One region of the Alcanivorax sp. IL2 genome, then DNA from elsewhere that is predicted to be linked to it. Evidence: predicted binding sites of a transcription regulator. Region 1 holds the regulator's gene; each other region holds the start of a gene.
What was found. Region 1 encodes sigma-54, which starts transcription at its own class of promoters, with help from an activator protein. Its sites were predicted from a motif close to TGGCACNNNNNTTGCTNT; they were not measured.

Region 1 (10,654 bases):
TGGTTGCGGCGATTGACCACCGCCAGGTTATCGGTGGTGCGAGGGATTTCGCCTCGTCGGCGCAGATAGCGCTGCACGACCTCGAAGGTGATTTCCGGGCGGATGGTAATGACATCCGTGTTCATCAGGCCCCCGGCGGTATCCTCCGGGTAACTCATTACCTGTTCCAGCCGATCCCGGTTCTGCGCGTCCAGGCTGGCCATGACCTGGCTGGTGACGTGGTCCGGCAATTCCTGTAACAGGTCGGCCAGGTCATCGGTGTCCAGCTCTTCCACCAGCGAGACCAGCTCGTCGGTGCTCAGGTTGCGCAGCAGTTCAACCCGCACTTCCTCGCCCAGATACTGGAGGACTTCGCTTTCCTGGTCCTTGCTCAGCAGTTGCCAGAGAATTTCCCGTTCCCGGGGAGGGAAGGATTCCAGCAAATGCGCCGCTTCAGCACCGGGCAGATTATTGAACAGCTGACGGACCTGGGTGTAGGTGCCGCTGGACAAGGCGCGGTTGATGATTTTGTGGTGCTGTTGGCTACGGCTGGTATCGGCGGGCATCGAAGAATCAGTTAACAGTTAACAGTGAATAGTTAACAGCGGGAACAATGTGTGCTGCTGCTCGGACTTGGATAAACCAACAGTAACAGCCCTTCGGGGCATGTGGTACTTGATTTTTTAGCTGTTCACTATTCGCTGTTAACTTTTAACTGTTTTCATTCTTCTTCATCAAAGCGGCGGGCGAACAGATCGGTGAGTTCTTCCATGGCGGCGGTTTCATCGTTGCCGTCAACCTGAAAGGTGACGCTGGTGCCCTTGGCGGCGCCAAGCATGAGCAGCCCCATGATGCTTTTGGCGTCGATGGGGCTGCCGTTGTGAATCACATGAATGCGGCTTTCATAGCGGGAGGCCACGCTGACCACCTTGGCGGCAGCACGGGCATGCAGGCCAAGCTTGTTGATGATATCCAGTTGTTTTTCGATCATTGAGTGGCTTAATCCAGTTCGCGGTGGCGGACCTGAAGGGTGGTGCCCTCATCGCGTAGCCGTTTTGCCAGTTGTTCGGTAATGAATACCGAACGATGGCGGCCGCCAGTGCAGCCAATGGCGACAGTCACATAGCTGCGATCGCTGTCAGCAAACGCCGGCAGCCAGCGTTTTACGAAATGATGAATATCTTCAAGCATGTCGTGGCTGGCCTGGTGCTGCTGGAGGAAATCGATAATGGCGTCATCGCGGCCGGTAAAGGGCCGCAGGTCGGCCCGCCAGTGCGGGTTGGGCAGCACCCGCACGTCAAACACCAGGTCGGCATCGTTGGGCAGGCCGTTCTTGAAACCGAAGGATTCCAGCTGCAGGGACAGGGCGGCGCTGCGATTGGCTACCCGTTCGCGCATCAGGTTACGCAGGCTGTGAACGTCATAGTTGCTGGTGTCGATCACCAGGTCGGCGCGCAGGCGGATATTGGACAGCAATTCCCGCTCATGCTGGATGGCTGCTTCCACGGAGCCTTGCTGGGCGCCCAGCGGGTGTCGCCGGCGGGTGGCGCTGAAGCGCTTGAGCAGAGTGTTGTCGTCCGCATCCAGATAAATAATTTCGGTCTTTACCTGCTGCTGGTGCAGTGCATCCAGGATGGCGTCAAAAGCCAGTAACTGGGTGGGCAGGTTGCGCGCATCAATGCCTACTGCCGCTCGCTCTATGGGGAGCTCGCCCTGGTCAAGCTGTTCCGCAAGTGTCGGGAGCATGCCCACCGGCAGGTTGTCGACGCAGTAGTAGTTCTGGTCTTCCATGGCTTGCAGGGCGGTGGTTTTCCCCGAGCCGGATCGGCCGCTGATGATGGTGAGTTTCATGGTTGCACCGCTTGCACGCTATTTGCAGCACGTTGGCACGCAAAATGGATAGACGAGGGGATGTCCCGGGTGATGCCTGAAAGCGTGTTGCGTTCCTTCATGATGCCAGTCGCAGCTCCGCTTCGGATTCCACGGCGGTGTGATAAAGGTGGTGGTCGTTCTTGCTCAATCGCAGCTCGGCACGGTAATCGTCGTCGTTGAACAGGGACGCCAGGTGGCTGAGGGTTTTCAGGTGCTGTTCCGGGTTTTCCTGGGGAACCAGCAGTACAAAAACCAGATCTACCGGGCGACCGTCAACGGCGTCAAAATCGATGGGGGTAGAGAGTTTCAGCAGCAGCCCGATGGGTTGCTGGCAGTGACCAAGACGACAGTGAGGAATGGCGATGCCTTCACCGATGCCCGTGGAGCCCAGCTTTTCCCGGGCTACCAGGGCGTCGAAGACCTCCTGTTCGTTGAGGCTGTCGCAGCCGGCCGCGGCCAGCTGCGCAACCTGGTCCAGCAGCTGTTTCTTGCTGCTGGCCTGCACCTCGCTATGGGTGCGTGCTTCGGTGAGTAGTTCGCGAACTCGCATAATTGTCGCTTTGGGTTCAGTGGCCGCCGTGCTTGTGGCTGACGGCCTTTTCCTTGTGTTTGAGGATCTGGCGGTCGAGCTTGTCCGTCAGCTTGTCGATGGCAGCGTACATGTCGACTGCTTCAGCGGTGGCGAAGACGTCGGCCCCGGAAATATGGATAGTGGATTCCGCCTTGTGGGTCTTGGGTTCCGGGGAAAGGATCACCTGGACACTGGTAATCTGGTCGAAATGCCGTTCAAGACGGGAGAATTTGTCTCCTACGTAGGCTCGCAAAGCATCGGTAATTTCCAGGTGATGACCGCTGATATTAATTTGCATGGCTGGCTCCTTTACCTGCTCGTTGGGCCGTCCCGGCGCCTACACCAAACGCTTGCGGGCGCTGGATGACGGTATTCTCATCGCCTCACGGTACTTGGCGACTGTCCGGCGCGCTACATTGATTCCCTGCTCATTCAGCAAGCTTGCAAGCTTGTTGTCGCTGAGCGGTTTGCGGGGATTCTCGGCAGCGACCAGCTTCTTAATAATGGCACGAATAGCGGTGGAGGAACACTCACCGCCGCCGTCTGTTCCCACGTGGCTGGAGAAGAAATACTTCAACTCAAAGACGCCGCGGGGTGTCATCATGTATTTCTGGTTGGTGACCCGACTGATGGTCGATTCGTGCATCTCGACGGCGTCGGCAATGTCGGCCAGAACCAGGGGTTTCATGGCCTCTTCCCCATAGTCGAAGAAGTCCTGCTGAACGTCAACGATGCGGGTTGCCACCTTCAGCAGGGTGTCGTGGCGGCTTTGCAGGCTCTTGATGAACCACTTGGCTTCTTGCACGCAGTTGCGCAGGTACTGGCCATCCTCGCCACCGGCCTTGCGGGCCATGGAGGCGTACTGCTGCTGCAAATTGACCTTGGGCAGCACCTCCTCGTTCAGGCTGACCTGCCAGCGCCCCTGGTGCTGGCGTACGATCACGTCCGGCACCGCGTAATCCACCTGGCTTTCCCCAATCTGTTCGCCGGGAGCCGGGTCCAGGGTGCGTAGCAGCGAGAGGGCGTCCAGCAGGTTTTCTTCGCTGATCTGCAGTACCCGGCGCAGGGCGGCGTAGTCGTGCTTTTCCAGTAGCTCGAGATGCCCGAGCAGGGCCAGGGCATAGTCCAGAAAGGGCGTGTCCGTGGGCAGTTGGCGCAGCTGCACCCGCAGGCAGTCGGCCAGATCCAGACTGGCAACTCCCACCGGGTCGAATTGTTGCAGGCGGTGCTGCACAGCCAGGACTTCATCGGCTTCCAGCTCGTCACCTTCGGTGAGCAGGTCATCCTGGGCGTTCATCATCGCCACGATGTCGTCCACGGTGACGGTCAGGTAGCCGCGATCGTCCAGGGATTCGATGATGGTCATGGCGATAATGCGGTCCACATCGCTCATGGGGGTCAGATTCAGTTGCCAGAGCAGGTGGTCCTGTAGATTGCCGGCCACACTATGGCGCTGCTGCCAGTCGTCGGCATCGTCGGGGAGGGCGCTGGAGGCGCTGCTGGTCTGGCCGGAATAAACATCGTCCCATTCCGTTTCGATGCCGGGTTCGTCATCCACGAACTCTTCCAGGGCATCGTCACGCTCGGTATCCAGCTCCTGGTCGTCCTGACGTTCCTCGTCAGCGTCAGGCAGGGATTCGTCACCGAAATCATCGGCCAGCTCCAGCAACGGATTACTTTCCACGGCCTGCTGAATCTCTTGACGCAGGTCCAGCGTGGAGAGCTGCAGGAGGCGTATAGCCTGCTGCAGCTGCGGAGTCATGGTCAGCTGCTGGCCGATTTGTAGTTGTAGGCTTGGCTTCATACTGCTCAGACTGGTGTCATCCCCAAAACCTGAGAATAACAGCCTATGCATAAGGCAAGCAATATTTGTGCCAATGGTGGTTGTGTGCTAGGAGGAAGGTAGTTAACAGTGAACAGTTAATAGTTAACAGCGCGCGGGGCAGGTTTTCTGTGTTTCAAGCCTTTCCGTCGCGAACAAGCTATGGGCGCGGCGGCTTGCTCAAAAATAGTGCATGCCCCGGCCGCGAGCTGTTAACTGTTCACTATTAACTATTTACTGCCTTTTACAGCCTGAAATCGGCCCCCAGATACACATCCCGCACCTGCTGGTTGCCAAGAATGGTGTCCGCATCGCCGGAGGCGATGATATGGCCGGCGCTGACGATGTAGGCGGTGTCGCAGATATCCAGGGTTTCGCGCACGTTGTGGTCGGTGATCAGTACGCCGATGCCGCGCTCTTTCAGATGGCGGATGATGCCCTTGATGTCGTTCACGGAAATCGGGTCCACGCCGGCGAAGGGTTCATCCAGCAGGATGAAATCCGGGTCGGTGGCCAGGCCGCGGGCGATTTCTGCCCGGCGCCGCTCACCGCCGGACAGGCTCATACCCAGGGAATCACGGATGTGGGTGATATGGAATTCCTTGAGCAGGCTTTCCATGCGTTCGTGACGCTCCGCCTTGCTCAGCTCCTTGCGGGTTTCCAGGATCGCCATGATGTTCTCTTCCACGGTCAGGCGGCGGAAGATGCTGGCTTCCTGGGGCAAGTAGCCGATGCCACGCTGGGCGCGGCCATGCATGGGCAGATGGGTGATATCCGCCTCGTTGATGTCGATCCGACCGGCGTCCGCTTCCACCAGTCCGACAATCATGTAGAAGCAGGTGGTCTTGCCGGCGCCATTGGGACCGAGCAGGCCGACGATCTGGCCGGCTTCCACGTCCAGGGAGACATCTTCGATGACCCGGCGACCCTTGTAGCTTTTTGCCAGGTGGTGGGCACGTAAATGGCTCATGGGGTGTTTGGCTCCGCCTCTGAGGAGGGCGCTACGGGCGCCTCGTCGTTTGCATTGTTGTCCGCAGGGGTGTCTTCCTTGGGCGTCTGGTTCTCGGCAGGGATCACCAGTCGTACCCGTTTGTCGCCTTCGCTGCTGGCGTCTACCCGCTTGGAATCCAGGCTGTATTCCACCTTGGCGCCTTCAAAGGTGTTGCCCAGGTGTTCAATGTAAGCATCGCCGGTGAGTACCAGGGTGCGTTGGCGAATGTCGTAGACCAGGTTATTGGCGTGGGCCTGCAGGTCCTCACCTTCTTCCATGCGCACCGGGGTGCCGGACGCTTCCACGCGGATCAGTTCGCCATTACGGGTAAACAGGCGCATCTCATCGGCAAACAGTTTCCGCTTGCCCTGTATCAGTTCCACATTGCCGCGATACAGCCCGCTGCCGGCGTCCTGTTCGAAACGTCCGGAGTCGGCGGTGACGGACACCGGCATTTGTGCTGGGGCGGCCACTGCGCTCACCGGCAGGGTCACAGCCAGGGCGATGGTGCAGGTTCTAAGAAGCCGGCGCGTCAAACTCACTCTTTACTCCTTTTTCAAGGGTCAGTATGCCCTTGTCGAGATCGGCCTCCAGCGCACCCGCGCGGGTCCTGCCGGATTCAAATTCTATGTCAACATCCCCGGGAGAGCTGGCGATGTTGGTCTCGCTGAGAAAGCGCAGTTCCTGGGTGTCCAGGGTGATTTTCTGTTGCTGGTTGCGGGCTGTCACGTCGCCGGAGAAGACAATCAGGTCGCCATTTTCTTGCACCACGCCCTGTTCGCTGACAATGGTCCAGCTGCCTTTGTCGTTGGCCATTTCCAGCTCGGGTTGCTGCATTTCCGTGAGTGGGTTGTGGTCGTATTGGGTCAGCGTCTCGGCGGTGAGATAGTACTGGAGACGGCCGTCCTCTTCACTAAAGGCGCGTGCAGTAATGTCCTTGGCGACAATGGCAGGCGCAGTGAGGATGGCATCCTCCTGGCCGGGCAGGGTGTCATCCCACTCGTGCAGGGTCATCAGCATGACCAGCCCCAGCATCAGAATGCCGGTGGCACTGAGCAGGCCCTGGCGCTTCATGCCGGGCTCCGTTGCGCCAGGATAGCGTCGCAGATTTCGCGAACCGCGCCTTCGCCGCCGCGCCGTTCGGTAATGTGATCGGCGGCTGTCTTGGCACAGTCATGGGCATTGGCCGGGGCAAAACTGATCTGGGCCCAGTCCAGGGCGCTTACGTCCGGTTCGTCATCGCCGGCATAGCCGGTCTCGCTGGCGGCGATACCCAGCTGTTCTGCCAGATCCGCCAGGGCGACGCCCTTGTCTTCACGACCCTGTATCACATGGGCGATGCCCAGGTCGGCGGCACGCTTGGCTACCATGGGTGTATTGCGACCGGTGATGATGGCCAGGGTGACGCCGCTGGCGGCCAGTTTTTTCAGACCGTGGCCGTCCAGGGTGTTAAATACCTTGATGGCTTCGCCTTCCGGGCTGAAGTAGATGCGCCCGTCGGTCATCACTCCGTCCACGTCGAAGGCCATCAGGCGCAGGTTCTGGGCATCAATGGATGAGAGCTGCAGAGGCATTTACACCACCCCCGCGCGCAGCAGATCCTGCATGTTGAAGGCACCAAGAGGCTTGTGGTCCTTGTCACAGACCATCAGGCCGTTGATTTTGCGGGTTTCCATGATCTGCAGGGCCTCGGCGGCCAGGTGGCCGGGTTCGATGGTGATCGGCTGAGCCACCATGACTTCATCAATGGTGGCCTGGCGAATGTCGATATCCCGATCCAGCATGCGGCGCAGATCGCCATCCGTAAAGATGCCGGCCAGGGTGCCATCGTCCCGGGTGATGGCGGTCATGCCCAGGCCTTTGCGGGTCATTTCCAGCAGGGCTTCGCTGAGCGGAGTGCCCGAGGCAACCACCGGCAGGCGCTCGCCAGCATGCATGATGTCGTCCACCTTGAGCAGCAGGCGTCGGCCCAGGCTGCCACCAGGGTGGCTCATGGCGAAGTCTTCAGGGGTGAAGCCGCGTGCTTCCAGCAGGGCGATGGCCAGGGCGTCGCCCATGGCGAGGGCCGCTGTGGTGGACGAGGTGGGTGCCAGATTGTGCGGGCAGGCTTCTTCACTGACTGCCACGGTCAGGTGCACATCAGAGAGTTGTGCCAGTGCGGATTGCGGGCGACCGGTCATGCCGATCAGGGCGGTGCCCTTGCGCTTTATCACCGGCAGAATGGCCAGCACTTCGGCGGTTTCTCCGGAATTGGACAGGGCGAGCACCACATCATCGGTGGTGATCATGCCCAGGTCGCCGTGGGAGGCCTCACCCGGGTGAACAAAGAAAGCCGGGGTGCCGGTGCTGGCCAGGGTGGCGGCCAGTTTGCTGCCCACATGGCCACTTTTGCCCATGCCAGTAACAATTACCCGGCCACGGGCGCCAAGCATCAGGTCGCAGGCGGCGGAGAAGCTGTCATCCAGGCTGTCTTTCAGGGCATCCACGGCTCTGGCTTCAATGTCCAGAACCCGCCGGCCCACGCCGATGTGGTTGTGACTCATTCATCTCTCCTCTGGTCGGGGCCGATTATACATTGCTGGGCAGGCCACGTTGACCCGAATTCTGTTTCATTTGGAACCGTTGTGACATCTTGGGACTCCAATAAAGCAGATGCGGTTCAGTGTGTTACTGGACAACAGCGGTATAAAACCGTAAAACCGCCGGACATTAACAGGGAGTTTTCTATGCATTTGCAGCGTGTTATCCGGATCTGGCTGGCGATGGTGCTTACCGCCATGGCCTCTTTGGCGGCGGCGGAAAATGATCCGCGGCAAGTGGTGATGGAGGCGGTGGAACGCATGACATCCCGCATTGAAGCGGAGCGGGAGCAACTGGAAACGAATCCGGACCGGGCCAAGGAACTGGTGCGCGAGGAGCTTGGCGATCTGGTGGATTTCAAGCGCATCACCCGTATGGTGATGGGCGATTACTTCGGGCCGTCCAGCAAGGAGCAAAAGTACCGTTTTCTGGATGTGTTCAAGAACAGCCTGATCAACACCTATGCCTCCGGCATCACCCTTTATGAAGGTCAGAAAATTACTACCCTGCCCATGCAGGAAGGGGATCGTAAGGGGGACTATGCACGGGTACGCATGGAGGTGAAAACCAACTCCGGCAAGACGGTACCGATCTATTACACCCTGTTCCTGCGTGATGATCAGTGGCGGGTGATCAATGTCTACGTCAACGGCCTGGATTTGCGCGATACCTTCCAGAGCCAGTTCGCCCAGGGTATGCAGCAGTACAACGACATCGACAAGGTGATCGACAACTGGTCCGCGGATGCCAAGATCGACGCTGGCATCGAGGGTGAAGACCAGAAGGGTTGATTGTTCCGCCGCCGCCGCCGTGGCAAGGGGGCGCCGGCTCGCGTATTATTGCCGTTTTTACCGAGGAGCGGGTCTGTCCCGCTCCTTGCTGTTCGGGCCGCTGTCGGCCCCGATGAGGAGCGAACATGAATCCGGAAGAGGTAAAAGCGCTGGTCGAAGCCGGTTTTGATGATGCTGACGTGGCGGTAGAAGGCGGCGGTGACCGGTTCCAGATTCGCGTGATATCCACCGCCTTTGATGGTCTGATGCCGGTGAAGAAGCAGCAGCTGGTGTACGCGACCATCAACGAGCAGATCCAGAGCAACACCATCCACGCGGTGCAGATCATTACCTATACCCCGGCCGAGTGGGAAAAAGCCCAGAAAATGGGTATCGGCTGAGGCATTGCGCCCGGCCTTCTGATAAGCCTAGAGACACTTCATGGATAAATTGATCATCACCGGCGGTCGGCGTCTGGACGGCGAAATCCGTATTTCCGGCGCCAAAAACGCAGCACTGCCGATCCTGGCCGCCACTCTGCTGGCCGACGAGCCGGTCACCGTGGGCAACCTGCCGCATCTGCAGGATGTCACCACCCTGATCGAGCTGCTGGGTCGCATGGGCGTCCACGTGGTGATCGACGACCGCATGAACGTGGAAGTGAACGCTACCACCATCAAGGAACTCACCGCTCCCTACGAGCTGGTGAAGACCATGCGTGCCTCCATCCTGGTGCTGGGACCCATGGTGGCCCATTTCGGTAGAGCTTCCGTTTCCCTGCCGGGTGGCTGTGCCATTGGCTCGCGGCCGGTGGATATTCACCTGCGTGGCCTGGAGGCCATGGGCGCCACCATAGAGGTGTCCAACGGTTACGTGCATGCCTCCGTGGAGGGTCGCCTCAAAGGCGCCCGGATTGTCATGGATACGGTGACCGTGACCGGTACCGAAAACCTGTTGATGGCCGCGGCTCTGGCGGAAGGTACCACCTACCTGGAAAACGCCGCCCGGGAACCGGAAGTGGTGGATCTGGCTGACTTCATCAACACCATGGGTGGCAAGGTCAGTGGCGCCGGTACCGACACCATCACCATTGAAGGGGTGGAGCGTCTTCACGGCGGTCATCATGAAGTGATCGCTGACCGTATCGAAACCGGCACCTACCTGATCGCCGCTGCCATCACAGGTGGCCGTATCAAGACCAAGGACACCGTGCCCGGCATTCTCGATGCGGTGCTGCAGAAACTGGAAGAAGCCGGTGCCAAAATCACCACCGGTGAAGACTGGATCGAGTTGGACATGGAAGGCCGCCGGCCCAAGGCGATCTCCCTGCGGACCGCGCCGTACCCGGCCATGCCTACGGACATGCAGGCCCAGTTCATGGCCCTGAACCTGATTGCCGAAGGCACCGGCACCATTGTGGAAACGGTATTTGAAAACCGCTTCATGCATGTCCAGGAAATGAACCGCATGGGCGCCGATATCGAAGTGCAGGGCAATACCGCTATTTGTCGCGGTGTGGAGCAGCTTACCGGTGCGCCGGTGATGGCCACCGACCTGCGCGCCTCCGCCTCCCTGGTGATCGCGGCGCTGGCGGCGCAAGGGGAAACCACGGTAGACCGTATCTATCACATCGATCGCGGCTATGAGTGTATTGAAGAGAAACTGCAATCGCTGGGTGCGGTGATTCGCCGCGTCCCGCGCTGAACGAGAGCGTAATGACCAAGCCGTTGACCATCGCCCTGTCCAAGGGGCGCATCCTCAAGGAAACCCTGCCGCTGCTCAAAGCGGCGGGCATTGAACTGCTGGAAGATCCGGAAGCGTCACGCAAGCTGATCTTCGATACCACCCGCGATGATGTGAAAATCATCATTATTCGCGCCACCGACGTGCCTCCCTATGTGCAGCACGGTGCGGCGGATATCGGTGTGGCCGGCAAGGATGTGCTAATGGAGCATGGCGGCGACGGCGTGTTCGAGCCCCTGGATCTGGATATCGCTCGTTGCAAATTGATGGTAGCGGCGGTGAAGGATGCCCCGGATGTGGGCGGTCGCCTGCGTGTGGCCACCAAA
Region 2 (10,654 bases), 1.2 Mb from region 1:
CTGGTCAGAACCGGGCAGACCGCCATCGCCACCGGGCAAGTCGCCACCGCCGCCAACGGCTTCGGTAAAGCAGGCCGCGGGATCAATCGGGCTATTCGCCGCCGCTTCCGGACACAGTTGCTCGGTCAGCGGGTTGGAGCCACCGATCATGTCGCCGATGTTCTGGAAGTTACCGGCCGCTTCCTGCAGACAGGCCGCCGGGAAGGTGGCGCTACCGTCAAAGGAGCTGTCGGTATCGTAGATGAAATCCTGATCCAGCATTTCACCATTGAACGTCAGGGTGGCATCAAATACCTGTGCCGCTTCCGGGCAGAATTGCTGTACTACCGGATTCAGCGACAGCTCGTAGCCGGTATCTTCCTCGGCAGCGTCTTCGCTTTCATCCAGACAGGCTTCCGGGTCAATGGAACCGCCCTCCCCTGCATCACCGGACGCACCAGGACACAAGGCATCGGTCAGCTCGTTCTGATCGTCGATGATCTCTGCGATTTCTGGAGGCAGGGCGCGCGCGGCCGGGCCAGAGTCGGCAGGCGCTGAGCTGCTGCCTCCACCGCCACAGGCCGTCAGCAGTGCCGCCAGGGCGCTGCTGCCTACCAGAAGTTTGAGTTGATTAGCCAAGATGAACCCCTCCATCGTACTTTGTCGTTATGGTCTCCGAGCGGAGACTGGCATCAGCGACTATGGAAGGGATGTGCAATCTGCTGTAGAGCAAGGAAGTTGGCCAACTGTAATCAAGCGTAGCCAGCGTTACGGAACCGTGTCTGAACTCAGGTCAGGGCTACTTTTGATAACAATTTACACTTTGCCTGCGGAATCCAGCCTGCCGACCACCGTTGCCCGCGCGCGGACATGACTGTCTCGATCACGATCGTTGAGATGGCCATGCACAAAGGCCCCGATTTCCTGCAACGCCAGGCCGGCCTCGGGGAGCCAGGCGGCCAGGGCATGAAACACATGGGGCATACGTTCCCAGACCTGCAATTGGCAATCCACGCCCGCCTTTTCTGCCTGCCCGGCAATACGGATCGCATCACTGTAGAGCAGCTCGGTGCTGCCCACCTGCACCAGCAACGGCGGCAGGCCGGTGAAGTCGGCAAATACCGGTGAAATCATCGGGGACGCGGGATCGTAACCCTGACTGTATGACGCGGAGACAAAGTTCAGCGCCCCCAGGGGAATCAGGGGTTCTTTGTCTGCATTGTCACGGATGCTGTCACCGGAGCAGGACAGGTCACCCCAGGGGCTGATCAGCACCGCCGATGAGGGTAACGGCAGTTTCAGTTCCCGTAACCGCAGCATGGTAACCAGCGCCAGGTTGCCGCCGGCGGAATCTCCGGCAAAGACGATATGCTCACTGCTGTAGCCGGTATCCAGCAATGCCTTGTAAGCGCGCACCGCATCTTCCAGTGGCGCCGGGTAGGCCCAGTCCGGCGGTTGTCGGTAATCCAGCGCCAGCACCTTGGCGCGACAGTAATGGCTGAGCCGCCAGGTAACGGCTCGATGGGAACGGGGCGAACCGAAAAAATAGGCACCGCCGTGGAAGTACAACACCACCCGGTTGCTACGTACGCGCCGCCCGGTGATCAACCATTCGCCGGGCACCCCGCCCACCTGGGCCCGTGAGATATGCACGTCGGACGGCACCGGCAATGCCAACGTGACAGCATCGAAACCGAGCTGGGAAAACTTCATGAAACGGCGGGAAAATTTCAGCCGGCTGATAACCGGTTTCACCATGCCCTTGGCCACCGCGTTGATGACCCTGCCCTGCCAGCTCAATGCTGGATAATCTGTCTTGTTGCTCGTCATGGCTTGCGTCACATCGAAACCGATGCTTCGAGACTAAGCGCTGATAGTGATAGGGACAAGGTGACAGGAAAGCGGGAAATGTAGAAACGTGCGAAACAGATCTGCATCGCCTTCCATTTTTATTTTTGTTGTACCACTTAATTTGCCAGCAGCCTCTCTGCGCGACGAGTATCCGTTCGCCATGCAAGCATAGCTCCTACAAAAAAATCGGCGATCAATGTGTAGGGTGGGTTAGCCGCAGGCGTAACCCACCATGGCCAGATTGGGAATTGGTGGGTTACGCCTGCGGCTAACCCACCCTACGTTTCGATCACTGATTGGAGAATGCTCAAACGCTGCAGGTTTCCAGCAGGCCGCGTAGTTCCGGAATGCAGGAGCCGCAGTTGGTGCCTGCCTGGCAGCCTTTGCCGATGGCTTCCACGCTGTCGGCGCCCGCTTCTACGGCGGCTTCGATAGTTTTCTGGCGGACCTGGAAGCAACTGCAGATCACCGGCCCCAAGTCCGGGCCGGCATCCACCGGTTGGCCAGCGAGCAATGCCAGGTGCTGGGTTTCTGCTTCATCAGCAAAACAGTTTGCCAGCCATTCCACATCGCACAGCGGCAGCTCTTCGCCGATGGCCAGCCAGGCCAGCAATCGGCCCTCACTGTCCAGGGCGGCGCGACGAAAATGTCCGCTGGCGGGATCGTTCAGTGCCAACCACTGAGCGGCTTCGGGCATCCAGTCGTGAAGCTGTTGTTCGGTTAGGTCCGCATCGCCGGCCAGCCGATAGCGCTGTACCTGGCCCGTCTGCAAAAAAGCATCAACGGGAACTCGGGCCCAGTACTCCACGGCGGGCGGGGGTGCCGCCGTGAACAACCAGCCATGCCAGCGGGGTTGCCAGTCGCTGACGTTGACCGGCGTGTGTTTGAACGCCGGCTGGCCGGAATGCGGATCCAGACGTGCCGGTACCAGGGCATCCACCCGGGCACGGCGAGAAAACTGATCGGTCCAGTGCATGGGCATGAAAGCGGTACCGGGCCGTTGCCCGCTATCGCTGGTTACCCGCACCAGGGCGTCACCGACCTTGCTGGAAAGGCGCACGAAACCACCCTCCTTCAATCGGTAACGCTCAATATCCTTGGGGTGCAAGGCGGCAAAGGGTTCGCTCAGGTGGGCAAACAGGCGACCGGCACGGCCGGTGCGCGTCATGGTGTGCCACTGGTCACGAATACGGCCGCTGTTGAGAATGATCGGGAAGGCATCGCCGATCTGGCGGACTTTGGGATTCTCGCAGGCGACAAAACGGCCACGGCCATTGGCTGTGGCGAAGTGTCCGTCAGCAAAGCAGCGAGGGTCCCCTTGCAGCGGCCACTGTTGTGGATGCCACTGCTCATACTGGTCGGCGCTCAGGTCCGCAGCCGCGGTCATATCCAGCCGCTTGCCAAATCTGCCCGCCAATGCGGTGAGCGCCGAGTACTCGGCAAAAATCTCGTGTTCGTGCTGATAGGGAAACGCGTAGTCGTAGCCCATGCGCCGAGCCACTTCGGTGACAATCCACCAGTCCGCCTTGGCGTCGCCCGGGGCTTTCACAAAAGGACGCTGGCGGGATACGCACCGTTCGGAGTTGGTGACCATGCCGGATTTTTCCCCCCAGCCCAGGGCCGGCAGGCGAATATCGGCACAGGCCAGGGTATCGCCGCTGGCCACGCAGTCGGACACCACCACGGTGTCGCAGGCCATCAGCGCATGGCGTACCCGATCGGCTTCCGGCAGGGAATCCACCGGGTTGGTGGCCATGATCCACACCGCTTTTACCTGACCGCTTTCCACCGCATTGAACAGGTCCACGGCGGTGAGACCATTTTCAGTTGCCAACGTCTCGGTCTGCCAGAAATCCGCCACCGCGGCATGGTGTTCCGGGTTATCGATATCCAGGTGCACGGCAAGCTGGTTGGCAAGCCCCCCCACTTCGCGACCGCCCATGGCGTTGGGCTGGCCGGTGATGGAAAACGGGCTGGCACCGGGCTTGCCCACCCGCCCCGTGGCCAAGTGGGCGTTGATAATGGCATTGCCCTGATCGGAGCCGTTGCGAGCCTGGTTAACGCCCTGGGAAAACACGGTAACGGTACGCTCGCAAGCGGCAAACCAGTGATAAAAGGTGGTCAGATCGACCTGGCTGACACCCATCTGCTCGGCCAGTGCGTGCCAGTCATTTCCCTGCTTGCGCGCTGTGTGCAAGGTGCTATCAAAACCTTCGGTGTGCGCGTCGATGTAATCCTGGTCCAGGGCGTTGTGGTCATCCAACCAGGTGAGCAGGCCATTAAACAGGGGTACGTCCTGCCCCGGGCGAATGGCAAGATGCAGATCGGCCAGATCACAGGTGGCGGTGCGACGGGGATCAATCACCACCACTTTCATGTCCGGGCGCGCTTGTTTGGCGGCGGCGATGCGCTGATAAACGATGGGGTGCGCCCAGGCGGTGTTGGAGCCAGTGAGAATCACCAGGTCCGCCAGCTCCAGATCTTCATAACAGCCGGGCACCACGTCTTCGCCAAACGCGCGCTTGTGGGCCACCACCGCGCTACTCATGCACAGGCGGGAGTTGGTATCGATATTGGCGCTGCCGATAAACCCTTTCATGAGTTTATTGGCCACGTAATAGTCTTCGGTGAGCAACTGGCCGGACACATAGAATGCCACCGCATCCGGGCCGTGTTCATCAACGATACGACGGAAACGGTCGGCCACTTCATCCAGGGCACGATCCCAGGGCACCACTTGCCCATTCACTTCCGGCTGCAACAGGCGATCCTGATCGCCCAGGGTTTCCAGTACCGAGGAGCCTTTCACACACAGGCGCCCGGCATTGGCCGGGTGCTGCTTGTCACCCTGCAGTTCGATGCCATCGGTTTTAATGCCACAGCCGACGCCACAGTAAGGACAGGTGGTGCAAATACTCATGCGGCAATTTCCTCCTGCTTGTCGCCGCCATCGCCGGGCAGGTTGCAGAAGGCCTCACCCAGTAACAGGGTGGCGCGTACCGCACTGATGTCGGTCTGGTTCCGCCACAGGGTTTCGTAGAAAGGGGCTTCGGCCACGTCGCCATACAGCACCATGCCGACGATGCGGTTGTCGCGAATTTGCAGGCGACGATAACCACCGGGCAACGCCAGCTGCAGGGTGTCCCCCTCTCCGGAGAAATCCCCGAAGGACACCAGATCAATACCGGAAATTTTCAAGCGGGTGGCACTGTCCGCATACAGGTAACGGCGATGACCCAGCTCGGCAAGGTGGCTGGCACACACGGATGCCTGCTCATACAAGGGTGCAACCAGGCCGAAGGTGCGTTGGCGATGCTCTACGCATTCGCCGATGGCGTAGATGGCCGGGTCGAAGGTTTGCAGGGTATCGTCCACGCGGATGCCCTGGTTAACGGTGAGGCCAGCCCGGGCGGCCAGCTCGGCGCGGGGCACAATGCCCACTGCCTGCACCACATAATCCGCGGGCAAGCGCTGACCATCGGCAAGGTGGACGGCCGCAACCGCGCCCTGGCCGTTGTCTTCGATGGACTGCGTGCGCGCCTGCATGACAAATTTCAGGCCCCTGGCTTCCAGATCCTGTTGCAGGCGATGGCCTGCCGCTTCATCCAGTTGCTGGTTAAGCAGGTGCCCACGGCTGTGCACCAGCGTCACATCGTGGCCCTGTTTCACCAGCGCATCGGCCGCTTCCAGCCCTAAAAAGCCGCCGCCCACCACCACTACCCGGGCTGCCGGCAGCGACAATAATGTCCTGACGTCATGCAGATCACGAAAGCTCATGACGCCCTTCAGTGCCACACCGTCCACCGGCAACTGACGCGGTGCCGCGCCGGTGGCCAACAGCAGACGATCATACTCAAGCACATGCCCCGCCGCCGTGATCACCTGGCGGCGATGACGATGAATCTCCACCACCGGGGAACCGGTAATCAGACGTATACTCCGCTCGCGATACCACTGGTGGGGATAGGTGGTGATGGTCTTTTCATCCGTGCCACCACAAAGCAGTGGCGACAGCATGACCCGGTTGTAACCGGCAAAGGGCTCCTCCCCCACCACCGTGATCTGATACAGATCCGGTGCCAGGCTGGTGAGCTCTTCCAGCAGGCGGCACGCCGCCATGCCGTTACCAATTACCACCAGTCGCTTCATTACTACATCGCCTTTGCGGTATTCAGGCCGGGACGGCCAGTTTGATCACGTCGTCTTCCACCTGTACCGGATAGACCGTGAGGGAAACGGCTTCGTCTTCCAGACACTGGCCCGTTTCCAGATCGAAATGCTGCTTGTAGATTGGCGACGCCACCACACGCTTATCACCCACCGACCCGAGAATGCCCCGGCTCAGCACGTTGGCCTGGCTGAACGGGTCGCGGTTATCCAGGGCATACAGGCTGCCATCGCGGGTGCGAAACAGAGCTGCCTGGCGACCGGGCAGGCGTACGCCTACCCCGGTGCCCGGTAATACGTCATCAAGCTTGCACACGGCTTGCCATTGCACGGCAACGGAACTGTTCATGCTCATGCCTCCTCGACCAGTTCGATACGTTCATGTTCAAAGGCCGGACGACGCTGGCCGCGCTCGCGCACGTATTTCAGGTTGTCGTCGGCGCTGTTGTCGTTGACGAAATGCTTGAAGCGTTTCACTGCTTCGTCGTCTTCGATGGTGGTCTTCCACTCACACTGGTAGGTGTCGATCACGTGTGCCATTTCCGCTTCCAGCTCGGCACCGATGCCCAGGGAATCCTCCAGAATCACCTGCTTCAGGTAATCCAGGCCACCTTCCAGGTTTTCCAGCCAGACGCTGGTGCGCTGCAGACGATCCGCCGTCTTGATGTAGAACATCAGGAAGCGGTCGACGGTCTTGATCAGCTCTTCATCGGTCAGATCAGATGCAAACAGATCCGCATGGCGCGGGCGCATGCCGCCGTTGCCACAGACATACAGGTTCCAGCCTTTCTCGGTGGCGATCACACCCACGTCCTTGCTCTGCGCTTCAGCACATTCACGGGTACAACCACTCACGGCCATCTTGATCTTGTGCGGGCTGCGCAGGCCCTTGTAACGCTCTTCCACCTGGATGGCGGTACCCACCGAATCTTTCACCCCGTAGCGGCACCAGGTGGAACCCACACAGGATTTCACGGTACGCAGGGACTTGCCGTAGGCGTGGCCGGTTTCAAAGCCGGCATCCACCAGGGTGCGCCAGATATCCGGCAGCTGCTCAACGCGAGCACCGAACAGATCCACCCGTTGGCCACCGGTGATCTTGGTATAGAGGTCGTACTTCTTGGCCACTTCGCCCAGCACGATGAGCTTGTCCGGGGTGATTTCACCGCCGGCCACACGGGGCACCACGGAATAGGTGCCGTCGCGCTGCAGGTTACCGAGGAAGTAATCGTTGGTGTCCTGAAGGCCCGCGTGGGGCTTGTTCAGCACATAATCGTTCCAGCAGGACGCAAACACCGAAGCCGCGGTGGGCTTACAGATATCACAGCCTTCGCCGCTGCCGTGTTTTTCCAGCAGCTCATCAAAGGTGGTGATCTGCCCTACCCGTACCAGGTGATAGATTTCCTGGCGGGAATACGGGAAGTGTTCGCAGAGGTGGTTGTTCACTTCCACGCCACGTTTTTCCAGTTCGCTGTCCAGCACCTGTTTCACCAGCGCCGAACAACCCCCGCAGGTGGCGGACGCCTTGGTGCAGGATTTCAGATCGCCCACGGTCATGGCGCCATCATCAATGGCGGCACACAGATCACCCTTGGAGACGTTATTACAGGAACAGATCTGGGCAGTGTCCGGCAGCGCATCGGCACCCAGCAGGGGCGCACCATCGGAAACCGGCGCCACCAGTGCCGCTGGACCACCGGGCAGGTCCATCTCGTTCAGGCACAGCTGCAGCAGGTTGCCGTAGTCGTTGGCGTCCCCCACCAGAACCGCGCCCAGCAGTTTCTTGCCGCACTCACTGATCACCGCCTTCTTGTAGATGCCGGCGGTTTGATCCATGAACACGGTACTGCGTGAACCCGGAGTGTTGCCGTGGGCATCACCGATGGACGCCACGTCCACGCCCATGAGCTTCAGCTTGGTGCTCATGTCGGCACCGGTGAACTGTTGCTCAAACTTACCCATCAGGTGCTCGGCGGCGATCTCCGCCATCTGGTAACCCGGCGCCACCAGACCGAAGATGCGACCTTCCCACAGCGCCACTTCACCGATGGCATAAATGCTGTCATCGGAGGTGACACAGTGGTTGTTCACCACGACGCCGCCACGCTCGCCCAGCTCCAGCTCACAGGCACGGGCCAGTTCGTCCTGGGGACGGATGCCGGCGGAGAACACGATCACATCGGTTTCCAGGTAATTGTCTTCACCGAAGTTCATCCGGTGTTTGCAGGTTTCACCGTCCACAATGTCTTTGGTGCCGGTGCTGGTGTGTACGGTGACACCCAGTTCCTGAATCTTGTCCTTGAGCAGGCCGCCACCAAAGTCGTCCACCTGGACAGCCATCAGACGCGGGGCAAACTCCACCACATGGGTTTGCAGGCCCAGGTCATGCAATGCCTTGGCTGCCTCCAGGCCCAACAGCCCGCCCCCCACAACGGTGCCCACTTTGCCGCCTTTACTGGCAGCGATCATGGCATCCAGATCATCGATGGTGCGGTACACGAAACAGTTATCACGATCGTTACCGGGTATCGGCGGCACGAACGGATAAGACCCGGTGGCCAATACCAACTTGTCATAGCTGAGCGTTTCACCCGTGTTGGTGGTGACGGTGCGTGCACCACGATCAATGACATCCGCCTTGGTATTCAGCTTCAAGGTAATGTCGTGCGCGGCGAAGAACCCTTCAGGCACCAGCGACAGGTCGTCGGCGGTCTTGCCGGAAAAGTAGCTGGTTAGCCCCACGCGGTCATAGGCCGGCAGTGACTCGGCGCACAGTACGGTAATGTCGAAGTGCTCGCGGCCACCCTGGGCCACCAGCGACTCTAGATAACGTTGGCCCACCATGCCGTGGCCAATAAGTAGAAGTTGTTGCTTTGCCATAAGGCTCACCCTCGCGGTGCATAACTGACACCCATCACTGAGCAAGGCCTGTGCCAACTTGCTAACTCATTATTTTTAATGGATTTATTTTATTTTTTGGGCAATAACCACAGAAACCCTGCTTTCTTTTAATGCGTTCGTGCACGAGAAAAATGCATTTTTTCGTGCACCGAGATGACCCATAAACGCTCCCGATTTGCGCACAGTTATTGCTCTCCCCCCGGTTAATTCACTTTTAATTCATTGAAAACAGACACTTAGCAAGGTGGCACAGGAGTTGCTCAGATCAGCCTGTCGTTAACCGCCCATGCATGGAGAAGTCATGAGCGATCAAAAGCTGAATCTGTTGAATCTTTCCGCGCCACGCATCCGCCTGTTACACCTGAGCTGGCTGGCGTTCTTTATTACCTTTGTTGTGTGGTTTTCCCATGCGCCATTAATGGGGCATCTGCGGGACGCCTTCGACCTGACTCCCGAACAAATTAAGGCGCTGCTGATTCTCAACGTGGCGTTGACCATTCCAGCCCGGGTGGTGATCGGTTCCCTGGTCGATCGCTTTGGACCCCGGTTGGTGTTTGGCTCTCTGCTGATGCTGGCCGCTCTGCCCTGCTGGGCATTTGCTCTTTCCACTACCTATGAACAGCTGGCGGTGACCCGCCTGTTGATGGGCTTTGTGGGTGCCGGTTTCGTGGTGGGCATACGCCTGATCAGCGAATGGTTTCCGGCCCGGGAAGTCGGTCTGGCGGAAGGCGTCTATGGTGGCTGGGGCAACTTCGGCTCTGCCGCCGCGGCAATTACCCTGCCTTCCCTGGCTCTCTTTTATGGTGGCGATGACGGCTGGCGCTGGGCCATTGCCACCACCGGTGCCGTTTCCTTTCTCTACGGGATTTTCTTCCTGTGGCGGGCACGCAACACGCCCCAGGGCGCGTCCTATTTCAAGCCCAAGAAAGCCAGCGCGCTGGAAGTGAGCACCAAGAAAGACCTGTTCTTCTACCTGGCCATGAGCCTGCCCCTGTATATCGCGCTGCTGGTGATCGTCTGGCGCCTGGGGCCCACCAACCTGAATCTGTTCGGCCAAACCACACAGATTCTGTTGGCCGCACTGATTATCAGCCTGGCAGTAGTACAGCTTGGCCAGGCCTGGCGGGTAAACCGTGAACACCTGAAGGAGGGAGTTCCCGAGCACGACCGCTACAGTTTCAAACAGGTAGCCATTCTGGATCTGGCGTATATGGTGACGTTCGGCTCCGAGCTGGCGGTGGTTTCCATGCTGCCATTGTTCTTTACCGATACCTTTACCCTGTCAGCAGTTACTGGCGGTCTGCTGGCCTCCGGCTATGCCTTTATGAATCTGGTGGCTCGTCCCGGTGGTGGCTGGGTATCCGACAAGTTCGGGCGCAAGAAATCCTTGGCCATTCTGCTCTGCGGTCTGATGGTGGGCTACGGCCTGATGAGTCAGATCGGCAGCAGCTGGCCCATTGCCCTGGCGGTGATTGCCACCATGTGTTGTTCCTTCTTTGTGCAGGCTGGTGAAGGTGCCGTGTTTGCCACCGTACCGCTGATCAAGCGTCGCCTTACCGGTCAGATCGCCGGCATGGTAGGCGCCTACGGGAATGCCGGTGCGGTGATCTTCCTCACCGTGCTGACCTTTGTGGACCCGTCCACTTTCTTCCTGGTGATTGCCGCCAGCGCTGCCGTGGCCCTGGCCGCCGTGCAGTTCCTGGATGAACCCAAAGGGCACATTGCGGAAATCGACGAGAAAGGCGACGTTCAGCTC
Region 3 (10,654 bases), 1.3 Mb from region 1:
GCGCAACAGGGTATGGCCGAACATGGACGACGGGCTGTTCAGATACGCGGCCGGAAAAACCAGTACGGCCCGACTGGCCTGCACCGCAGCACGCCATTCGGAATAGTCCTCGCAATGGGCAAACGGAGTCTCATCCTGCCAGCTTAAATGCCCGGCCAGAAAGCGATAGCGGGCGGGAAAACGACAACGTTCAGGCGCTTTCTCCGGCTCAAGCGCCGTCACCGTTGCTCGCAATTCGGCAAGCACATCATCCTTGCCGTTATCCGCCAGGAAATAATTATCGTCGTCGATATAACTGCGGCCCCGATCACGCAGGGTAGCACCAGGATTCACATGCATGAGCGCCTGCCATCGTGACGAAGCGGCAAGGTCGACCAGAGAGGGAGGGAGGTTCGCGGCCAACGCCGGGGCAATCCAGCACAGCAGCACACAAAGCAGTCCAGTGCGCATCCGGTATTATCCGTGATTCGAGCGGGAAGAATTCAGGCCTGGATCTGCAATGGCAGATCAGACAAACAAAGCCCCGCCGTTGGGCGGGGCTTGTTAGTAAACGTGGTTAACCGTTTACGCCAGGTACTTGGACAGGTTCTCGTCCTGCTTCATTACCTCGGTGATGCTGGCCATGACTTCCTCGGCGGTTACATCCTGGTGCGGAAAGATAACAGCAAAGTTTTCATGCATGGCGGCATTGAAACGGGCACGATCACCAGCTTCGACACCCATGGATACAGACAGTGCGGTCAGGGCTTCGCCTTCACCGGTAGCCATATCCTGAGCCACTTCTTCCATCACACCGGTCATGCCCAGCAGGCTCTGGCCGCTGTAGGTCAGGGAACCATTGGTATCGCAACCGTTGGTGCCGGTAGTCATACCAAAGGTGGCGTTGCCGGAGGTGCCGTTCACAATGGTCGCCAGCAGGTGCATGGGCAGACCGGAGTTGCCTTCGAACAACAAGTTGCCCCAACCACAGCCCGGACCACCCGGTGCTACGGCCATGGCAGAAGTAGAAGCGCCAAGCAGAGTGGCAGCGATAAGCGTCTTTTTCATTCTGAGATACCTCCAAGTTTTTATAGGTCGTCCCTGGGGATACTTCACAGCACCAGGCTGTATTTCGCAACCCTGTTGCAGCGATGCTGCTCCGTGCTCTCCCCGTCACCCGTAATCAGGTAACAAACTTCATCATAAACAAGGCGAGAGCCTTTGCAATACAATTGCAAAGCCGCTGTCACGAGCTCAAAAGAAATGTGACGGGCCCATCATTGACGAGCTGAACCTGCATGTCGGCACCAAATACACCACTGCCCACTGGAATATTCTGCTTCTCCAGTTCCCGCAGATAGCAGTCGTACAGTTTTTTCCCCTGCTCCGGCGGGGCAGCCTTGCTGAAGCTGGGCCGACGCCCTTTGCGGGTATCCGCCGCCAGAGTAAACTGGGATATGGCAAGAATTGCCCCATGGATATCCCGCACATCCAGGTTCATCTTTTCATCGCTATCGGCAAACACCCGGTAACCCACCGTTCTTTCTGCCATCCGCGCGACCGTAGCCTCATCGTCACCGACCTCAATACCAACCAGCAACAGCAGACCTTTACCGATACGCCCTACACAATCGCCGGATACCGTTACCGATGCTTCGCTGACACGCTGCAACAACACCTTCAATCGTCAATCCTCTTTTCCAGTCGCTTCACTGCCGCCACCAGCGCATTGGCAATCGCCGGGTCAGAAGACGAATGACTGCCCCCCTCCACCCAGTGGAGGCGGCTGCCCGGCAAGACCTGATGCAGCGCAAGGGCCTGATCTGCCGGGCAGACGAAATCCCGGCTGCCGTGAACAATTTCCACCGGCAGGGTCATGCCGGCACAAGCCGCCAGCAATGGCGTGGCCAGAAAACCGTCGTTGAGAAAATAATGGGTTTCCTGCATGGCCATGCATAACTCATCATCGCTGGCGTCACCGGGCGGCAACACTGACGTTAACGCCAGAGTAGACTCCCAGTTACACCAGCTGCGGGCATGATAGCGGGCTCGATCTCCCTGTAGCCCCTGATGATAGCGCTGCAGCAGGTTCCCCTCGCCAGGCGGCGCTTGTTGCTGCAATACCTGCCACGCCTCAGGAAACAGCCTCGCCGCACCCCCTGACGTATAAAGCCAGTCACGGTCTTGCTGCCGGCAAAGAAAAACGCCCCGCAACACCATACCGGCGACTCGCTGCGGATGCGCCGCCAGATAGGCTAACGCCAGAGTGACACCCCAGGAGCCACCGAACACTCGCCATTGCTGCACACCCAGGGCTTCGCGAAGAGACTCAAGATCAGCAATCAGATGCGCGGTGGTATTGTCACGGATCGACGCCAAGGGACGACTTTGACCGCTACCTCGTTGATCGAAGAGAATAATGCGGAACCGTCGGGGATCGAAAAACCGGCGCATAAACGGCGAACAACCGCCACCGGGCCCGCCGTGCAGCACCACCACGGGCACACCGTCCGGGTTGCCGCTTTCTTCCACGTAAAGCTGGTGCCCCTGGCCTACCGACACCAGAGACTGCCGATAACTGTCCGGCAAGGGGAATAACGCCATGAGAGCTGCACTTGTCTGCAGAAAGACCTCAGCATACCTGCTGCTGTTTACCCTGCAACTGTTGGTCGCCGGCTGCAGCAAGACACCCCCCGAGCAGGCGATTCTGGACGCGCTGCAAAATCTCGAAACAGCAATAGAAGCCGGTGATACCGGCGCTGTGATGGACACGCTCACCGACCCGGCAGAGATTCAGCGGGGCAGCCACTCCCTGCAACGGGACGAGGTGCGGCGTCTACTGATGGGAACCTTCCTGCGCTACCCGAAGCGCCAGCTGGCCATCACCCAGGTCAACATCGAGCTGGATCCGGTCACCCAGCGCCACGCCCGCGTCACCTTCACCGCCTTCGCCTGGGGAGGCCAAAGTGTTATGCCCGACAATGCCGATAGCTACCGGGTGGTGAGTGACTGGCGCGAAGACGGGGAGTGGAAGATTGAGGGACTGACAGCGAACGGGCTTAGAGAGTGAACAGTAAACAGTAAACAGTAAACAGTAAACAGTAAACAGTTCGCGATTTTGCGCTCGTTATTCCCCAACGCAAGAGGCCGCGCCCAGAGTATGGACGCGGCCTCTTGCGTTGCAGAACCTGAAATCCAGTCCCGCGAACTGTTAACTATTCACTATTAACTGTTAACTGCTTTATCAATCCTCCTCCCCGCCACTCAACTGCCCCTCCATATCCAGCTCCTTGATCTTGCGGGTGAGGGTGTTGCGACCCCAGCCGAGCAAAGCGGCGGCATCTCGCTTACGGCCGCCGGTGTGCTGCAAGGCTACTTCGATCATGGTGCGCTCAAAGCCGGGAACCGCCTGCTCAAGAATGCTTCGCTCACCCTGAGACAGAGCCCGATCGGCCCAGTTGCGCAGAGACTTGAGCCAGTCGCCGGACACATCAGCCCCCTTGGCCGCACCCGCTTCTTTCAACTCCGGGGGCAAATCATCCACCAGGACTTCGCGGCCAGACGCCATTACGGTCAGCCAGCGACAGGTATTTTCCAGCTGCCGCACATTGCCTGGCCACGCCTGAGCAGACAGATATTTCTCGGTATCCTTGTGCAGAATTTTCGGCTCCACACCCAATTCATGGCCTGCACGCTGGAGAAAATAATTTGCCAGCCGGGGAATATCTTCGCGGCGCTCGGCCATACGCGGAATATGGATGCGAATCACGTTTAACCGGTGGAACAAATCTTCCCGGAAGTCCCCTTCCTTCACCAGTTTTTCCAAATCCTGGTGGGTGGCAGCAATAATCCGCACGTCCACATGGATTGGTGTTGTACCACCGACCCGGTAAAACTCACTTTCCTGCAATACCCGCAACAGACGGGTCTGCGCTTCCAGCGGCATATCACCGATTTCATCGAGAAACAGGGTGCCGCCATTGGCCTGCTCGAAACGGCCAACGCGCTGGTTGTTGGCACCCGTAAACGCCCCTTTTTCATGGCCAAACAGTTCGGACTCGATCAGATCCTTGGGAATGGCTGCCATGTTAAGGGCCACGAAATTCTTTTCCCGACGCATGGAATGGCTGTGCAGGGCCCGTGCCACCAGCTCCTTACCGGTACCGGACTGGCCATTGATCAATACGGTGACGTTGGAATGGCTGAGCCGGCCAATGGCGCGAAACACCTCCTGCATGGCCGGTGCTTCACCGATAATTTCGGTGGATTCTTCCTCCACCGCTGCGGGCTGTTCACCGCGGGATTCTTCCCGGTGCTTGATGGCGCGGCGCACCAGCGCTACCGCCTCATCCACATCAAAAGGCTTGGGCAGGTATTCAAAGGCCCCGCCCTGATAGGAGGCCACCGCCGAATCCAGATCGGAATGGGCGGTCATGATAATCACCGGCAGGTCCGGATTCTTGCGCTGCAGGATCTTGAGCATGCGCAGACCATCGGTGCCCGGCATACGCACATCGCTGATCAGCACCTCCGGCTCCTGACCACCCGCTTCCAGGGTATTCAGGGCCTCATCACCATCCTCGAAACAGGTTACCGCGTAACCCTCCTGGCTCAGTGCCTTTTCCAGCACCCAGCGAATGGAACGGTCATCGTCGACTACCCATACGGTTACGCTCATGACCGGCCTCTCCCTGGGGTTTCACTGTTGTCGTTGCTCACGGCTACATAGGCGCTCATGACTGTTCGCTCTCCGTTACTTCCGGCTGCTCCATTGGCAGCAAAATACTGAATACGGTATTGCCCGGTACGCTTTCGCACTCGATCAGCCCCTGATGCTGGCTGATGATGGACTGGGCAATGGACAATCCCAGCCCGGTACCACTGGCCCGGCCACTGACCATGGGATAGAACAGGGTCTCCTGCACATCCGGGGCAATGCCCGGGCCGTTGTCGACAATATCCACCCGCAGCACCAGACGGTGACGCAGGGAGCCGATGGTGAACTGCCGCAACACCCGGGTGCGCATGATGATGCGGGCATCCTCGGTGTGCGACTCCAGCAAGGCCTGGGTGGCGTTGCGGATAATATTGAGCAGCACCTGGATCATCTGATCCCGATCGGCGATCACATCCGGCAAACTGATATCGTAATCCCGCCAGATGGACACACCCTTGGGATGTTCCGCCAGCAACAACTGGCGTACATGCTCCAGGCACTCATGGATGTTCACCGCCTTGAATTCCGGCGGTTTACGCGGGCCCAGCATACGATCCGCCACCGTGCGCAACCGGTCCGCTTCATCAATGATGACCTTGGTGTACTCGGTCAGATCCGGGGTCGGCAGGGCTCGCTCCAGCAACTGTGCAGCACCGCGGATGCCGCCCAGTGGATTCTTGATCTCGTGCGCCACACCGCGCACCAGCGCCCGGGTGGCCTGATGGGCATGAATCAGCGCCTCCTCCCGGGTAATGCGCAATAGCCGATCCAGCGGCTGCATTTCCATCAACAGGCATAGCGTCTGGCCCGGCTCATTGATCGGGCTGACCGAGTAATCCACCGTTATTTCATAGCCGGGAGACACCGCCAGGCGGGCCTCTCGACGGGTAAAGGGGTGCTCATCCCGAATGCACTGGCGCAGGGCAGCACGGGCCTCCTCGTCATCAAAGAAATAGTCCGGTAACGGCTGCCCCATGGCACGACTGACACTGGTCGCCAGCAGCATTTCCGCCGCCGGATTCAGGTAGCGGACCTGCAGATTGTCATCAAGCATGATCACTGCGGTGCGCAGGTGATCGAGTAAACGTTTGTGCAAGGTGACACCACCCATCAACTGTTGGCCCATAACAGGGCATAAGCAATTATCAGGCCATCTCTGCCAACGCCGCAGATGCACGGCTTCAGGTCGTCACAGCAGAAAACGCAGCCCCATGATGATGAGTGTAGCGGGATTCAGGGAAGGGGCGCACAGATATGGTGCATTATCGAGGAGTCAGAACGGGGCGCTGCTGGGCCGGGCGGGCGGGCTTTCCCGGGCCCGCCGCCTCCCCCGCCCCCGCAGGCCTGCCGGATGATGCCGTTTCACCCGCCTTTGCCGGGCTGCCGCGACTGGCAGGATCGCCTATGGCGTTGGGATCTCTATTGTTTCCATTTCCCGGCCCGTTCTGGAAATTCTGCACCGTGCTGCGATGAACGTAGACCCGCACAGGCTCAGAGCTGATCAAGACTTCACCATCCGGGTTGATCACTTTTACCACCAGGGAGTGCGTGCCCCGGATGATGGTATTCAACTCCATCCCCGGCTGCTCTTCCCCATTATCAAACAGGACAAGACGATCCTCCCCCTGAAGGGATGGCTGCAGATCGACAACTATCGGCACTGGCTCCCGCGGATTACGGATCGTGCTTTCCGGCTCAGGGCTGGTGATTACAAGAGTGCGGTACTCCTCAGCCTGCTCTTCTTCAGCGGCCTGAGAGTCAACCTGAGGAAGCTTTACCTGCTTCATGGGTACCGTATTGGGCGTGCGCAAGTGCACCTCCTCTGAGGCCCCCTTATCCTCAGCCGGCTGGTCACTGAAGATCACATTTCCATGCTTATCCACAGACCGATATATTTTAGCCGGCGCCTTGGCCTCTTCGCCCTCTCCCTCCACCTTTGTCTCAGCATGGAGTCCGCCGAAGCAAAGAAGCAGCCCGGCCATCAGCATTCCTGTTTTCTTCATTATCGCCTCCCATGAACCTACCCTTGATTCTCACTCGCTCATAAAGCACGGGAAAGGGCCAAATGCACAAATTGGCGCTTCAAGCAGAATAACACAGACAAAAAAAGCCCCCGACAAGCGGGGGCCCTCTTTCTGCAATGTTTCCCGAAGGAAATTAGCAGGAGTAGTACATATCGAACTCGACCGGGTGCGGGGTCATGTTCAGACGCTCGATCTCACCACGCTTCAGGGAGATGTAGCCTTCGATCATGTCCTTGGTGAACACGTCACCTTCGGTCAGGAAGTCCATGTCGGCTTCCAGACAATCCAGGGCCATGGTCAGGGTGTGCGCCACGGTCGGGATGTCTTTCGCTTCTTCAGCCGGCAGATCGTACAGATCCTTGTCCATGGCGTCGCCAGGGTGCAGCTTGTTCTTGATACCGTCCAGGCCAGCCATCAGCAGTGCCGCGAAGCACAGGTAGGGGTTGGCAGACGGATCAGGGAAGCGTGCTTCGATACGACGGGCCTTGGCACTGCTCACGAACGGAATACGGATGGAAGCAGAACGGTTACGGGCAGAGTAAGCCAGCATTACCGGGGCTTCGAAACCGGGCACCAGACGCTTGTAGGAGTTGGTGGAACCGTTGGTGAAGGCGTTCAGGGCACGGGCGTGCTTGATGATGCCGCCAATGAAGTACAGCGCTTCGTCGGACAGGCCAGCGTAGCCGTCACCGGCGAACAGGTTCTTGCCGTCTTTGGCCAGGGACACGTGAACGTGCATACCGGAGCCGTTATCGCCGATCAGCGGCTTGGGCATGAAGGTAGCTGTCTTGCCGTAGGCGTGGGCCACGTTATGTGTGCAGTACTTGAGGATCTGCACTTCGTCAGCCTTGGCGGTCAGGGTGTTGGCGCCAACACCGATCTCACACTGGCCAGCAGTGCCCACTTCGTGGTGGTGAACTTCGATCTTCAGCCCCATGGACTCCATGGCAGAACACATGGCGCCACGCAGGTCGTGCAGGCTATCTACCGGCGGAACCGGGAAGTAGCCGCCTTTCACGCCCGGACGGTGACCAATGTTGCCACCTTCGAAGTCTTCGTGGGAAACCCACGCGGCTTCTTCGGAGTGAATGTTGTACATGGAACCCTGCATGTCGGATTTCCACTGCACGGAATCGAATACGAAGAATTCCGGCTCCGGACCGAACAGCGCGGAATCCGCGATGCCGGTAGCCTTCAGGTACTCTTCAGCACGCTTGGCAACAGAACGCGGGTCACGCTCGTAACCGGTCATGGTGTTCGGCTCGAGAATGTCACAACGCAGGTTAACGGTGGCCACGTCAGTGAACGGGTCCAGCACGGCAGTAGAGTCGTCAGGCATCATCACCATGTCGGACTCGTTGATGCCTTTCCAGCCAGCAATGGAAGAGCCATCGAACATTTTGCCATCCTGGAAGAAATCTTCGTCGATTTCGCCCACGGGGAGGGTTACGTGCTGCTCCTTACCACGGCTATCGGTGAAGCGCAGGTCCACCCATTTCACATCATTATCTTTAATCAGCTTGAGGGTCTTTTCAGACATTGTCGTGCGTCCTCCTAAGGAACAGCGGGTTTGTCTCTGGCTCATCGCCCCGCCCCGCATCAGGGCAGAACAGAGAGCCGGTATTCTCGGCCACCAGGCCTGCTTTGCCAATAGGGAGGCAAGTTCCATGCCAGCCCTTTTTTAGCGCATTTGACGCCAAAATACAGAATCAAGGGAAAAATAGCACCTTACGGTGCGTTACTGTGGTGCACTGCACCATTTTGTTGCACTAAAATAGTGCACCGCTGTCCTCGCCTACCCGCAGGACCACAAACACCTCATTGCCCGCCTCGCCGGTTTCCACCACCTCGTGCCCGTTGATCCGGCACCAGGCAGGGATATCGCTCAGCGCGCCGGGGTCCGTGCATACCACTCGCAGGCAATCACCGGAGGCCAGGGTGCGCACCTTGTTCTGCGTCTTGATCACCGGCATGGGACACAGCATGCGGCGCACATCCAGTTCGTGAAAAGCTTCGGTCATCAGGAATCCTTGGCTTCTAGCTTCTAGCTTCTAGCTTCTAGCTTCTAGCTTCTAGCTTCTAGCTTCTAGCTTCTAAAGATGGTGCCGCGCTCCAAACGAAGCACAACCCCAGCAACATTGTTTGTTTTCCTCGCAGCTAACAGCTCATCGCTGCTTTACCCTACATTCCAGGCCAACGGCACCGCATCCGGGTGAAACGGCTCAACAGTCACCTGGCGCGCCACACCATCCGGGCTGCGCACTTCCAGGGTAACCTCATCCGACGAACGCCCCTTGGAATAACGGGCCACAATCGCCGCCGCCTGCTGCATTTCCTCATCATTCTGGAAATTGCCATCCACCAGGGCCAAAGGCCCCGGGCAGCTCACCGTAGTGATGCTGGTAAACTGGTAGCGATATCCCTCCAGGAAACGGTTCTCACCTTCCTCCCGGCTGATGATCAGCTTTAAGTGGGGCTGCGGACGGATATGACGCCCCACCTTTAACAGCATGATGTCATCCAGTTCGTAGCGACGCTCGTTGCGGGCCTTCCACAGATCCGCCAGCTTGTTGGAATAGGATTCGTCGGTAAGGAAGCAGCAACCGCCGGCGGGCTGGGCAAAGTCATCCAGCCCGAACTTCTTGGCCAGGGCCATTTGCGGTTTGCGGCTGCGGCCGGAAAAATCGTGCAGGGACTCCCGGTCTACCCAGCCTTCACGTTCTGGCAGGGTAGCCGGCAAGTTCTTCGCGCATAGCGGTCGCAGCAGACGCTCGTCGGCGCCGGATTCCGCGCTGATAATCGGCATGGTGGCCTTGCGCTGGCTTTTCGGGCGCTGGCCGATCACCTCGCCCGTGACGATAAAATCAAACCCCCGATCTCCGGCAAACTCCCGGGCCTTGTTGATCATCAGGGTGGCCTGGTTGACCATGAAAATCTTGCAGTCCAGGCAGGGATTCAGGTTGGCCCCGTAGCCATGCCTGGGGTTGAGCACCACATCCTTGTACTCCTCGGAGATATCAATGATGTGCATCTTGATGCCAAGCTGCTCGGCCACCCACAGGGCGTTGTTGCGCTTTTCCTTATCCTTGTCTTTCTTGCGGATGGCATGGGTATGGCCTTCCACACAGAAACCGGTAAAGAAATTCACGCCTTCCACCTCTATCCCCTGCTCCTGCATCACCTTGACGGCCAGCATGGAGTCCAGTCCGCCGGACACCAGTGCGATAGCGCGGCGCTTAATCGGTTGGATTGACTCAGTTACAGAAGACGTCATGTGAAAAAACCTGCTGCCTTGATCGGCGCTCAAAAAATGGGCGGCGAAGTATAGCAATCACGCCCTCCTGACGCACCCTTCACCCAGGCCCGGCTGTCACCTGAGGGTCATATCGCTGGTCCAGACTCGACATTCCTGGCCACCCCACGGGGCTCCATGCAATTTCGCCTACTGCTACAACTGCTGACCCTGCTCATCGCCGCCGCCAGTCTGGGCTGGTGGTGGCACACTCCTCATGGCCCGTGGCTGCTACACAAGGAGCCCCTGGCCGGGCAGCGTCTGTGCGTAATCGGTGATGGCGGCTGGGGTAACGCCCCCTCTATGGCGGTGGGCCGGGCACTGGTGCTGCTGGACTGCGATCAGGTGCGCTACCTGGGTGACCTGGTCTACCCGGACGGCATCACCAGCCCGGAGGATCCGCTGCTGGAAAGTCGTTTCTTTGCCCCGCTTGGCCCGGCTCTGGATGCCGGTATTCCGGTTTATCTGGTGCTGGGCAACCACGACTGGAAGCAGAATGCCGACGCCTGGCTGGAGGTGGCGCGGCGCCACCCGCTGATCCACTTCCCCCACTACTACTATTTCGAGCAGTGGCCGGACGCCTGCGCATTCAGCCTCGAGACCACCTGGTTCGAGAAATGGTATTACCTGCGCCGCCAGGGA

Region 2: a site for sigma-54 is predicted at 9,144-9,161, ahead of ACMG4N_RS09925 (NarK family nitrate/nitrite MFS transporter). Genes of this name have one in related genera too.
Region 3: a site for sigma-54 is predicted at 5,832-5,849, ahead of glnL (nitrogen regulation protein NR(II)). Genes of this name have one in related genera too.

The regions. Positions count from the first base shown of each region.
Region 1 covers NZ_CP179932.1:3,333,731-3,344,384, reverse strand. The annotation lists gene mgtE (magnesium transporter) at 1-545, opposite strand, end outside; gene ACMG4N_RS15390 (HPr family phosphocarrier protein) at 701-970, opposite strand; gene rapZ (RNase adapter RapZ) at 979-1,830, opposite strand; gene ptsN (PTS IIA-like nitrogen regulatory protein PtsN) at 1,928-2,401, opposite strand; gene hpf (ribosome hibernation-promoting factor, HPF/YfiA family) at 2,418-2,720, opposite strand; gene ACMG4N_RS15370 (RNA polymerase factor sigma-54) at 2,760-4,226, opposite strand; gene lptB (LPS export ABC transporter ATP-binding protein) at 4,489-5,214, opposite strand; gene lptA (lipopolysaccharide transport periplasmic protein LptA) at 5,211-5,777, opposite strand; gene lptC (LPS export ABC transporter periplasmic protein LptC) at 5,752-6,309, opposite strand; gene ACMG4N_RS15350 (KdsC family phosphatase) at 6,306-6,809, opposite strand; gene ACMG4N_RS15345 (KpsF/GutQ family sugar-phosphate isomerase) at 6,810-7,778, opposite strand; gene ACMG4N_RS15340 (phospholipid-binding protein MlaC) at 7,962-8,606, shown strand; gene ACMG4N_RS15335 (BolA family protein) at 8,732-8,986, shown strand; gene murA (UDP-N-acetylglucosamine 1-carboxyvinyltransferase) at 9,027-10,289, shown strand; gene hisG (ATP phosphoribosyltransferase) at 10,301-10,654, shown strand, end outside.
Region 2 covers NZ_CP179932.1:2,119,593-2,130,246, reverse strand. The annotation lists gene ACMG4N_RS09955 (hypothetical protein) at 1-618, opposite strand, end outside; gene ACMG4N_RS09950 (alpha/beta hydrolase) at 796-1,809, opposite strand; gene ACMG4N_RS09945 (molybdopterin-dependent oxidoreductase) at 2,138-4,750, opposite strand; gene ACMG4N_RS09940 (NAD(P)/FAD-dependent oxidoreductase) at 4,747-5,979, opposite strand; gene nirD (nitrite reductase small subunit NirD) at 6,002-6,346, opposite strand; gene nirB (nitrite reductase large subunit NirB) at 6,349-8,877, opposite strand; gene ACMG4N_RS09925 (NarK family nitrate/nitrite MFS transporter) at 9,200-10,654, shown strand, end outside.
Region 3 covers NZ_CP179932.1:1,090,028-1,100,681, reverse strand. The annotation lists gene ACMG4N_RS05185 (DUF4105 domain-containing protein) at 1-450, opposite strand, end outside; gene ACMG4N_RS05180 (DUF3015 domain-containing protein) at 565-1,047, opposite strand; gene dtd (D-aminoacyl-tRNA deacylase) at 1,226-1,663, opposite strand; gene pip (prolyl aminopeptidase) at 1,660-2,583, opposite strand; gene ACMG4N_RS05165 (nuclear transport factor 2 family protein) at 2,582-3,049, shown strand; gene glnG (nitrogen regulation protein NR(I)) at 3,224-4,657, opposite strand; gene glnL (nitrogen regulation protein NR(II)) at 4,713-5,822, opposite strand; gene ACMG4N_RS05150 (DUF4124 domain-containing protein) at 5,959-6,699, opposite strand; gene glnA (glutamate--ammonia ligase) at 6,854-8,260, opposite strand; gene ACMG4N_RS05140 (sulfurtransferase TusA family protein) at 8,490-8,741, opposite strand; gene ACMG4N_RS05135 (tRNA (5-methylaminomethyl-2-thiouridylate)-methyltransferase) at 8,897-9,994, opposite strand; gene ACMG4N_RS05130 (metallophosphoesterase) at 10,151-10,654, shown strand, end outside.